3 regions of the Bacillus pfraonensis genome follow, and region 3 is predicted to be linked to each of the others. Evidence: riboswitches for the same ligand, from Rfam matches in the RefSeq annotation. Region 3 holds a riboswitch; each other region holds the start of a gene.
The links. A riboswitch is a leader RNA that binds a small molecule or an ion and turns the genes downstream of it on or off. The one in region 3 is predicted to bind S-adenosylmethionine.
Positions count from the first base shown of each region.

Region 1: another riboswitch for S-adenosylmethionine. It lies ahead of KFD70_RS18340 (peptide ABC transporter substrate-binding protein); the one in region 3 lies ahead of KFD70_RS09310 (bifunctional O-acetylhomoserine aminocarboxypropyltransferase/cysteine synthase).
Region 2: another riboswitch for S-adenosylmethionine. It lies ahead of KFD70_RS10530 (hypothetical protein); the one in region 3 lies ahead of KFD70_RS09310 (bifunctional O-acetylhomoserine aminocarboxypropyltransferase/cysteine synthase).

Region 1 is NZ_JAHCDO010000018.1:65,975-69,145, reverse strand. Features, by position in the region: gene KFD70_RS18345 (YhgE/Pip domain-containing protein) at 1-248, shown strand, start outside; gene KFD70_RS18340 (peptide ABC transporter substrate-binding protein) at 315-1,955, opposite strand; SAM riboswitch class I at 2,092-2,196, opposite strand; gene KFD70_RS18335 (aldo/keto reductase) at 2,355-3,171, opposite strand, start outside.
Region 2 is NZ_JAHCDO010000009.1:123,751-126,921, reverse strand. Features, by position in the region: gene KFD70_RS10540 (group-specific protein) at 25-378, opposite strand; gene KFD70_RS10535 (NAD(P)H-dependent oxidoreductase) at 366-950, opposite strand; gene KFD70_RS10530 (hypothetical protein) at 1,233-1,493, opposite strand; SAM riboswitch class I at 1,596-1,694, opposite strand; gene KFD70_RS10525 (hypothetical protein) at 1,817-2,008, shown strand; gene KFD70_RS10520 (YwiC-like family protein) at 2,043-2,765, opposite strand; gene KFD70_RS10515 (ECF transporter S component) at 2,982-3,171, opposite strand, start outside.
Region 3 is NZ_JAHCDO010000008.1:96,765-99,935, forward strand. Features, by position in the region: gene KFD70_RS09300 (YjjG family noncanonical pyrimidine nucleotidase) at 1-452, shown strand, start outside; gene KFD70_RS09305 (hypothetical protein) at 686-1,315, shown strand; SAM riboswitch class I at 1,443-1,548, shown strand; gene KFD70_RS09310 (bifunctional O-acetylhomoserine aminocarboxypropyltransferase/cysteine synthase) at 1,640-2,938, shown strand; gene metA (homoserine O-acetyltransferase MetA) at 2,922-3,171, shown strand, end outside.

The DNA of each region.
Region 1 (3,171 bases), on a different contig from region 3:
AACTTGTAAGTTCTGGTGTGATGGTACCGTATGCTATGTTATCAAAAACATATCAAACAATCGGTGAATTATTTCCCGCAACATATGCCGCAAAGGGTTATTTCGCAATAGTATTTGGTGGCGGAAACTTAAAAGAGAATGTTATCTTTCTATTATTTATAATTATTATTACTCAAATGGTATCGCTAGTTGCTGTAGGGATATCAGTAATAGTAAAAAGAAAGAGACATGTAATAAAAGAAGCATAAAGAAAAAGGAGTCCTGTTGAAGGATTCCTTTTTCTTTTTATGAAAATGACATTTTACACGGGCTGTTTACTTCTCAACTTTCGCCCATTTGAAGTTAAGTGGCCCTGCAAAATCAACTTCAACTACGCCTTTGACATAAGAACGCTCTAAGTATGTTGTTCCATTTTGATAAAGAGGAGAGATAACGGCATCTTTAAATAAGATTTTTTCTGCTTGTTTTAAAGCTTCCCAACGTGCTTTTTCATCACCAGCTAAGTCGGTTTTAACTTTTTGGATTAGATTATCAAATTCTTTGTTAGAATAGTGATCTAAGTTGTATGAGTTATCAGTTGTAAATAACTCTAAGAATGTAATTGGATCGGCAAAATCCGGGCTCCATCCGTCAATAGCAATCTCATAATTTCCTTGTAGTAATAATGTGACTTGTTGTTTACGTGGTTGAGGCTTAACATTTACTGTTAATCCTTCTAAATTTTTCTCTAGTTGTTCTTTTAAATATTCACCTGTTTTTCTAGGTAGATCGCCATCACTTGTTAATAATTCAATTGAAATTTTGTCAGATCCTAATTCTTGTTTTGCTTGTTTCCAAAACTGTTGCGCTTCTTTTGTGTTTTCTTTTGTTAAATTACCATTCTCTTCACGGAAGTCTTTTCCATTTGGCCCTTTGGCGAAATTTTTTGGCACTAGAGAATAGGAGGGTAGAGAGCCATCATTTAAAAGCACATTTACAAATGCTTTCTTATCTATCGATTTATCGATTGCTTGACGAACATTTATATTTTGTAACGTTTTATTTTTCTGGTTCATACGTACAAATTGTACCCCGACATCTGGTCGTTCTTTAAAGTTACTATCTTTGCGATATTTATCAACAAGATCAGATGTTAAAGTAAGTCGATCAATTTGTTTTGATTCATATAAATTAACAGCTGTTGAATGATCCTTGACGACATTAAAATTAATTTCTTCAAGTTTCACATTATCCTTATCCCAATAGTTGGTATTCTTCTTGAACTTAAAGCTTTGTTCATGTTTCCAATCACTTAATGTAAAGGCACCATTATAAAGAATCGTGTTATCTTCTAAAGCATATTTATCACCTTGTGATTTGAAGAATGCTTCATTAATTGGTAAGAATGTTGGAAATGCCGTTAAACTAATAAAGTAGGGAACAGGGCGCTCTAATTCAACTTCAAAGGTGTGGTCATCGATTGCTTTTACACCGAGCTGGTCAGCCGGAAGTTCTTTATTATTAATCTTTTTCGCATTTTTTATATCAAAGAATAGAAATGCGTATTCAGAAGCAGTCGCTGGATCAACGGCACGTTGCCAAGCAAAGACAAAATCTTTTGCTGTCACAGGAGTACCGTTTGACCATTTTGAATCTCGTAAATGGAACGTATATTTTGTTTTATCAGGATTAACCGCATGAGACTTTGCTACACCAGGAACAGGCTTGTTTCCTTCACCGAGGTTATATAAACCTTCAAATACGTTTCTCATTACTTGGCCAGAGTCAGTATCTGTGGCGCGAGCAGTATCCATTGTACGGATTTCTGTACCAGTGGCCAAGTTCAATACTTGTTTATCAGGGGCTTTATCCTTTGCTTTTGCTTCACTTGCTTCGTCTTTATAGCTACCGCAACCTGTTAATAAAAGACTTGCTCCTAAAACAGATGCGACAGCAGGTACAAATTTCTTTTTCATGTAAAATTCCTCCCTAAATTGTTTGGTTATTAGTTGATGAACAATTTGTGAGGGAAAGAAAAACTCCCTCTTTTCTTATCGAGAAAGAGGGAGTTTTGTTTACAAGGCACGTACCTGTATATAAACGAAGTCCCTCATTCTATCTTTCAAGCATAATGCTTGCAGGAAGTGGCACAGTATTCAAAGTGAACCTGTTGCCGAGGTTTCAAAGGGCCAGTCCCTCCACCTCTCTTGATACAATGAGTAAACATAATGATTTATATTAATTTTTTGTTTCTTTGATTATTCAAAATATTACACCTAGGTGAATGAACTGTCAATAAAATGAAATATAGTTTAAATTTTCAGTTTTTTAATTAAAAGAAGCGTCACTGCAAATATTTGTAGTGACGCTTCTTTTTAAAAGTCGAAATTGTCAGGGTCTGGACCGACGCGGTGATTTTCATTTAATGACTGAATTGCTTTCATATCATCTGCACTCAATTCAAAATCAAAGATGTTTGCATTTTCGATAATACGGTGTTCTTTAATTGATTTAGGAATTGTTACAACTTCATTTTGTAAATCCCAGCGTAAAATGACTTGTGCTGTTGATTTGTTATATTTTGTAGAAATTTCTTGCAATACTGGATGGTCGAGTAATTGACCTTGCATTAATGGTGACCAAGCTTCTAGTTGAATAGTATGATCTCTACAGAAAGAGTGAAGTTCTTCTTGTGTTAAGCGTGGATGATATTCAACTTGATTAATCATCGGTTTAATTTCAGCGATTTCTAGAATATCTTGTAAGTGATGGATTTGGAAATTGCTAACGCCGATAGCACGAACACGGCCGTCTTTATAAAGTTTCTCTAATGCCTTCCATGTCTCTGTATATTTTCCTTTTACAGGCCAGTGTACTAAGTATAGATCTAAGTATTCCAAGCCTAATTTTTGTAATGTTGTTTCGAAGGCTTGTAATGTTGATTCATAGCCTTGATCACTGTTCCATACTTTTGATGTGATGAATAATTCTTCACGGGGAACTCCACATTCACGAATTGCCTGTCCAACGCCATCTTCATTTTTATACACTGCAGCTGTATCGATGCTGCGGTATCCGTTTTTAATAGCTGTTTTTACAGAATCAATTACCTGTGTACCATCTTCAACTTTAAAAACGCCTAAACCAAACCAAGGCATTTTTACACCGTTATGTAATGTTGTGCAATCTTGT
Region 2 (3,171 bases), on a different contig from region 3:
TTTACATAATAACTATAGTGATAATCATTCGTTTTCTATGCATCTAATTACATTTCCCCATTCTTCACATGAAAGATTTAACCTTTTATATGTAAATAACGTCGTACAAATGTTTTCAATCATTGATGGATTATTTCGTAAAAAATCCCATCTTAATACTCTCGGTATATCATACATTTTATACTCCTTACTTTCCTGGATAATCCCATCAACTTCTCTTTCACAAATTCCCCTTACTAAATAATCTGCTCTTAATTCTTCGCATACCTTTTTAAACGCTTCATTATGATGTTTCAATTGAAGTAAACAAACGATATACGTACGAAACAAATCATCATTCCGATTACAACATCTCATTATATTTTCTACTTCACCCATAATTTTTTAGCCTTTTCCTGTATTTCTAAAAGCCACTTTTCACGTTTTGTTTCCTTACTTGTTTTTACAGACTGAAAAGCAGAACGTTTTATTTGACGTATACCGCAAAATCGTAAAATCCCCTTTTTCATAATCACCCAATCAGCAGAGCGATATAAGAGTGCCACGTACCATAACGGTGAATCTAAAGTATTAATAACCCACGCTGTTTTCCCTATAAGCAATCCTTTCGGCATTACCCCTTCATATTTATATGCAAACCCAGCAACAAAAACGCGATCAATAAATCCTTTTAAAATAGCAGGCATGCCCCACCACCATGTTGGATAAATAAAAATAAAAGAGTCTGCTTCTTTGACCAAATTTCTATATCTCTCAGTTTCTTCTTCATATACTAAATCCCGTCTTCTCTTATCTTCATTAAAAATAAGCACTGGATTAAATTGTTCCTTATAAAGGTCAAGCAATGTAACAGAATGATGCGTCTCTTGAAGTCCTTTTTGCACATGTTCTAAAATGGATGCATTGAAACTAGATGGATTGGGATGTGCATATATGATGAGTATATTCATCTCCAAACAACACCTTTCCTTATATTCCCTTTTGACTCCCAACGGTTTGCATGATATTCTAATACATGTCAAGTGGCAAGCCCATTTGACAAACCAACTGACACCTACTCGGCGGAGGTGTCTCTTTTCGTTTCTAGCCGAATGAAATGCCTCTTTCAGGGCATATTCAACTTTTGACACTACACACTCAACACCATTCCCTTGTATCAGGCTGCTTCTGCAGTCTTTTACTCTACATACAATTTGAATTTTTAGATAAATTATAACATAAAAAAAGAGAGCTTAGCTCCCTTTTCTCGCCTTATAGTATACCCCTCTTTCAGCATAGTGGTATTCATCATTAGCTAAAGTAATTTTCCCATCCAGTTTCAATTCGTCTAATAACCTTGATAAATAAAATTGGTGTAACATTTTTTTCGTGAATTTTCCTTCATGATGCGAAACGATATGTTCTTGAATATCTAATAGTGATATGGGTTTATCTTGTTCCATCATATATTCATATACTGCATTACGCAGCTTTACGTATTTTTCAAGTGTCACAGTACAATTGCAACCCCTTTCTTCTTATGTTGTTGTTTTTGGAAGAGGTTTTTTTACAATAAAAAAACCTCTTCGATAAGAAGAAGTTACGTATATATCTTCGTCTTATCTCCCAGAACAAATATGTTCTGCTGGAATTAGCACCTGCATCGCGGTTGCTGGGTTTCATCGGGCCAGTCCCTCCACCTCTCTGGATAAGAAAATATTCACTTTATATCTTACTATAGCTATTTTTATTATAATTGTCAAACAACATACAATAAGTTATATTTTCTTTCCTAACGCCCATACTAAAATTGTATGTAAAAAAGGAGGAATTTATGATGGATAAAAATGCCCGCGGATACGTTCAAGATTCATTCCATTCATTGCAAGAAGCAAAGAATTGTTTAGAACATGCATTACAAACAGTCGAAAAGAGCGATAATCGGGAGCGAATCGAACAATCCCTACAAGCTGTGGAAGATGCGTTACAAAAATGTAATCAAACGGTTAATATTTTAGAACAAAAATAAATATTGCCCACCTCTTTAAGAGATGAGCAATATCTCAAATGGCATACGACAACAGTATTGCCGTCACAATTAAAAAATATACAGAATTAACGATTTCTAAAACTCCAACTTTTAATATAGATATTTTTTTACCATACAATACGATTGCACGAACTAGGCTCGGTATAAATACAAGAGACAGCCATGGATTTACTACGAAAGAAGCGATGATTAAGAAAATATGATATCCCCATGAAACATAACGATAAGTAGGATTATTCTTTTCACGTATCATTGTTTTCACATAAAATGTACTACCTAAGAAATAAAGGAAAGAAACAGCCGCAATCCACCATGCCGTCCCATCAATTGTCTTCATCGAAAAATAATAACTAATCAAACCACCAATGCAAAAAACAAGTATGGCACAAATATCATTTGTTAATGCTCGTTCCTTTTTTTGACGGGCAAAGTATATATTTACGATAAAGAGTGGAATCATCGTAACCGCGAACAAAAGAATTCTCCATTCATATAGTAAAGATACAATCCCGAAAACACATGCAATAACAAAATAAATAATTGCTGCATGTAAAAATTCTTTTTTTCGTGTTTGCTTCATGTACATTAAAAATGGATACGTTGCTAAATAGATAAATAACCAAGCGATAAAGAGTGGAATATGGTAAACTGTATGTTTACCAAGTAGAACACTAAGTAGAAATGGAATCAGCAGCATTCCCCATGCGCCATGCTGCTTTGGAACAACTAGCTTCATGAATATTACATCTCCTCTTTGAAAACCTTTCTCATTTCCTATTATATAAAAAGTTCCATCCGAAAGTTGAATATATTAAAACAATTTTTTGACATTTTCCAAACCAAAGTATCATTATAAAAAAATGCTTCTCACCAATGGTAAGAAGCATGAAAGAGGCAAACGAATATGTAAGTCGCGATCCTACGTTATATTCTTATGCTTTATGATATATGCTTATGCTTTGTTTCCTTGATATACTAGCTCGTTATCATCTAAAATCCCATATTTCTTTTTAAATCTCATAAGAATTCGGATCCATGATGAGCTAAACAAAACAAGAAAAATTACATTTGAAAGTGCATGAGCGAAATCAAAGTAAAAACTTGCAGCGTAGTATGCCATAAAGTCTTTCCATGTTAATCCT
Region 3 (3,171 bases):
GTCAGGAAGTTGATGGACCTTTGTTTGAACAGAATTATCGTAGTTATTTAGAAGAAGGGAATCAGCTTATTCAAGGAGCCTTTGAACTAATACAAGATCTCCAAAGCGAATATGATTTATATATTGTTACAAACGGTGTTTCCAAAACGCAAGATAAACGCCTGCGTAATTCGGGATTACATTCATTCTTTAAGGATATTTTTGTTTCAGAAGACACTGGTCATCAAAAGCCAATGAAGGAATACTTCGATTATGTTTTTGCACGAATTTCTAATTTCTCTGTGGAGAAAGGATTAATTATCGGTGATTCATTAAGTGCAGATATTAAAGGTGGGCAGTTAGCAGGATTAGACACATGTTGGTTTAATCCTGCTAAGAAGCCGAATCATATTGGAATTATTCCGACTTATGAAATACAAAGTCTTAATGAGCTTTATCAAATTTTACAATAATTACGATCTTCTTAGATTAAAACATGGTGTTATCCCTTTAAAGATTCTAAGGAAATTGGGAGAGTGTCTTGTGCAATAAGCCAAAGGAATAGAGGGAAATGAATTGGTTAAGGTATAGCTGTTATTGTAGAATAGTGAAAACTCGCGTTATGTACGTGAGTTTTTTTTCATATGAATGAATATAAGACTTATTGTGATTTTATAGTAAAATTTACCATGAGGGAGGGAGAGGTTTGGGTGTTTTTATTTATACTGCTTTAGCAGCATGTACCTGTATATTAATTATTTCGTTAATTTTGCAAAGGCAATTTCCGTATAAAAAATATGATGTTGTTTTGTCTACTATAATGATTGGAACGGGTATAGCCCTTATGCTTTATGGTGTTTATGGCGTTGAGATTTCGATTGGTAGAAATTTATGGTATATAGGGGTGTTCACAGTAATCGGGGCTGTAATGGGTACCTTTATAAATTTAGCTATAAAAATTGGAAGAAAACAAGATAGGTATAAATTCCATGTTGTTGGTCACATGATAGGCTTTTTAGCATGTGCCGTACAAGTCATAACTTATTTTTATCGAGAATATCGGTGGACTTCCTTTCATGTAGAACAGTTTTCTATTTTTATTATGGTTATGGTATCTATACTATTTGTTTGTATCGCAGTGTTTCTTCATCGAATTTTTTTTATGTGCGCTGCAATTTTTCCAAGTTTATATGCAATGATATACTTATCTATTCCTTTGATGATTGTTAGTAATAGCTTGCTTATAATAGCCGCTTTACTCATGACGATAGAGTATGAAAAGAAAAAACGTATAAGTAAACGTGTAGAATATTTTAGGGGGAAAGGTCAATTATAATAATAATTTTAATATAACTTTAATTTTCTGAATAAACAATAAAACAGTTAATAAAATCTTTTGTAAACATTCAGAAAAATAATTGACATTAGGAAATGATTGCTATAAAATCAACGGTAATTGCATAGTCTTATCAAGAAAAGGTGGAGGGACAGGCCCTATGAAACCTTGGCAACAGCCGTATCACGGAATTGTGCCAAATCCTGCAGGTAATAAACCCTGAGAGATAAGAAAGAGACTTTAGAGCGTGTTTTCAAACTGCTTCTTTCTTGTTAGGGAAAGAAGCAGTTTTTTTATTTTCTATAAAAGAAAGGAGAAAGAGAAATGGGAGAATCATGGGGAAAAGGAACCATTTGTGTACAGGGTGGTTATACACCAAAAAATGGTGAACCACGTGTTTTACCACTCTATCAAAGTACGACGTACAAATACGATACGTCTGATGATTTAGCGGCACTCTTTAATTTAGAGGCAGAAGGCTATATTTATACGCGTATTGGGAATCCGACACTAGCAGCATTTGAACAAAAGTTATCCGATTTAGAAGGCGGCGTTGGAGCTGTTGCGACAGCCTCTGGTCAAGCGGCCATTATGCTTGCTGTTCTAAATATTTGTAGTAGTGGTGATCATTTACTTTGTTCTTCAACCGTTTATGGGGGAACATTTAACTTATTTGGGATAAGTCTACGTAAATTAGGAATTGATGTTACATTCTTTAATCCAAATTTAGCTGCTGATGAGATTGTGGCACTTGCAAATGACAAAACAAAGCTAATTTATGCAGAATCGCTTGGAAATCCAGCGATGAATGTTTTAAATTTTAAAGAGTTTTCAGCAGCGGCAAAAGAACTAGAAGTACCTTTTATCGTGGACAATACTTTGGCGACACCATATTTGTGCCAAGCGTTTGAACATGGGGCAAATATCATTGTTCATTCTACAACAAAATATATTGATGGCCATGCAAGTTCATTAGGTGGGATTGTTATTGATGGTGGAAATTTTGATTGGACAAATGGAAAATATCCAGAGCTTGTCGAACCAGATCCAAGTTATCACGGTGTAAGTTATGTGCAGAACTTTGGGCAGGCAGCATATATTGTGAAAGCTCGTGTTCAACTATTAAGAGACTATGGAAACTGTATGAGCCCATTCAATGCGTATATTAGCAATATTGGTTTAGAAACATTGCATTTACGAATGGAGCGTCATAGTGAAAATGCTCTTGCAGTTGCGAAGTGGCTTGCTAATCATGATCGTATTGAATGGGTGAATTATCCGGGATTAGAAAGTAACGAAAATTATCTACTAGCACAAAAGTATTTAGCAAAAGGTGCAAGTGGTGTTTTAACATTTGGAATTAAAGGAGGATTAGAATCTGCGAAAGAATTTATTGCAAATGTGAAGTTAGCAACACTTGTAACACATGTAGCAGATGCGAGAACATGTGTGATTCATCCTTCTAGTACAACGCATAGACAGTTAAATGAAGAAGAACAGCGTTTAGCAGGTGTTACATCTGATTTAATTCGCCTATCAGTCGGTATAGAAGATGTTTCTGATATTATTGCGGACCTAGAGGAAGCATTAGTTGGAGGCAAAGCACATGCCGATCATTGTTGATAAGGATTTACCAGCTCGTAAAGTATTGCAAAAAGAGAATATTTTTGTCATGACAAAAGAACGAGCTGAAACACAAGATATACGTGCTTTAAAAATTGCAATTTTGAACTTAATGCCAACAAAACAAGAAACAGAAGCGCAATTGCTCAGATTACTCGGTAATACACCACTCCAATTATACGTGCATTTGCTCCATATGGAGTCTCATGTATCCCGTAATGTAGCGCAAGATC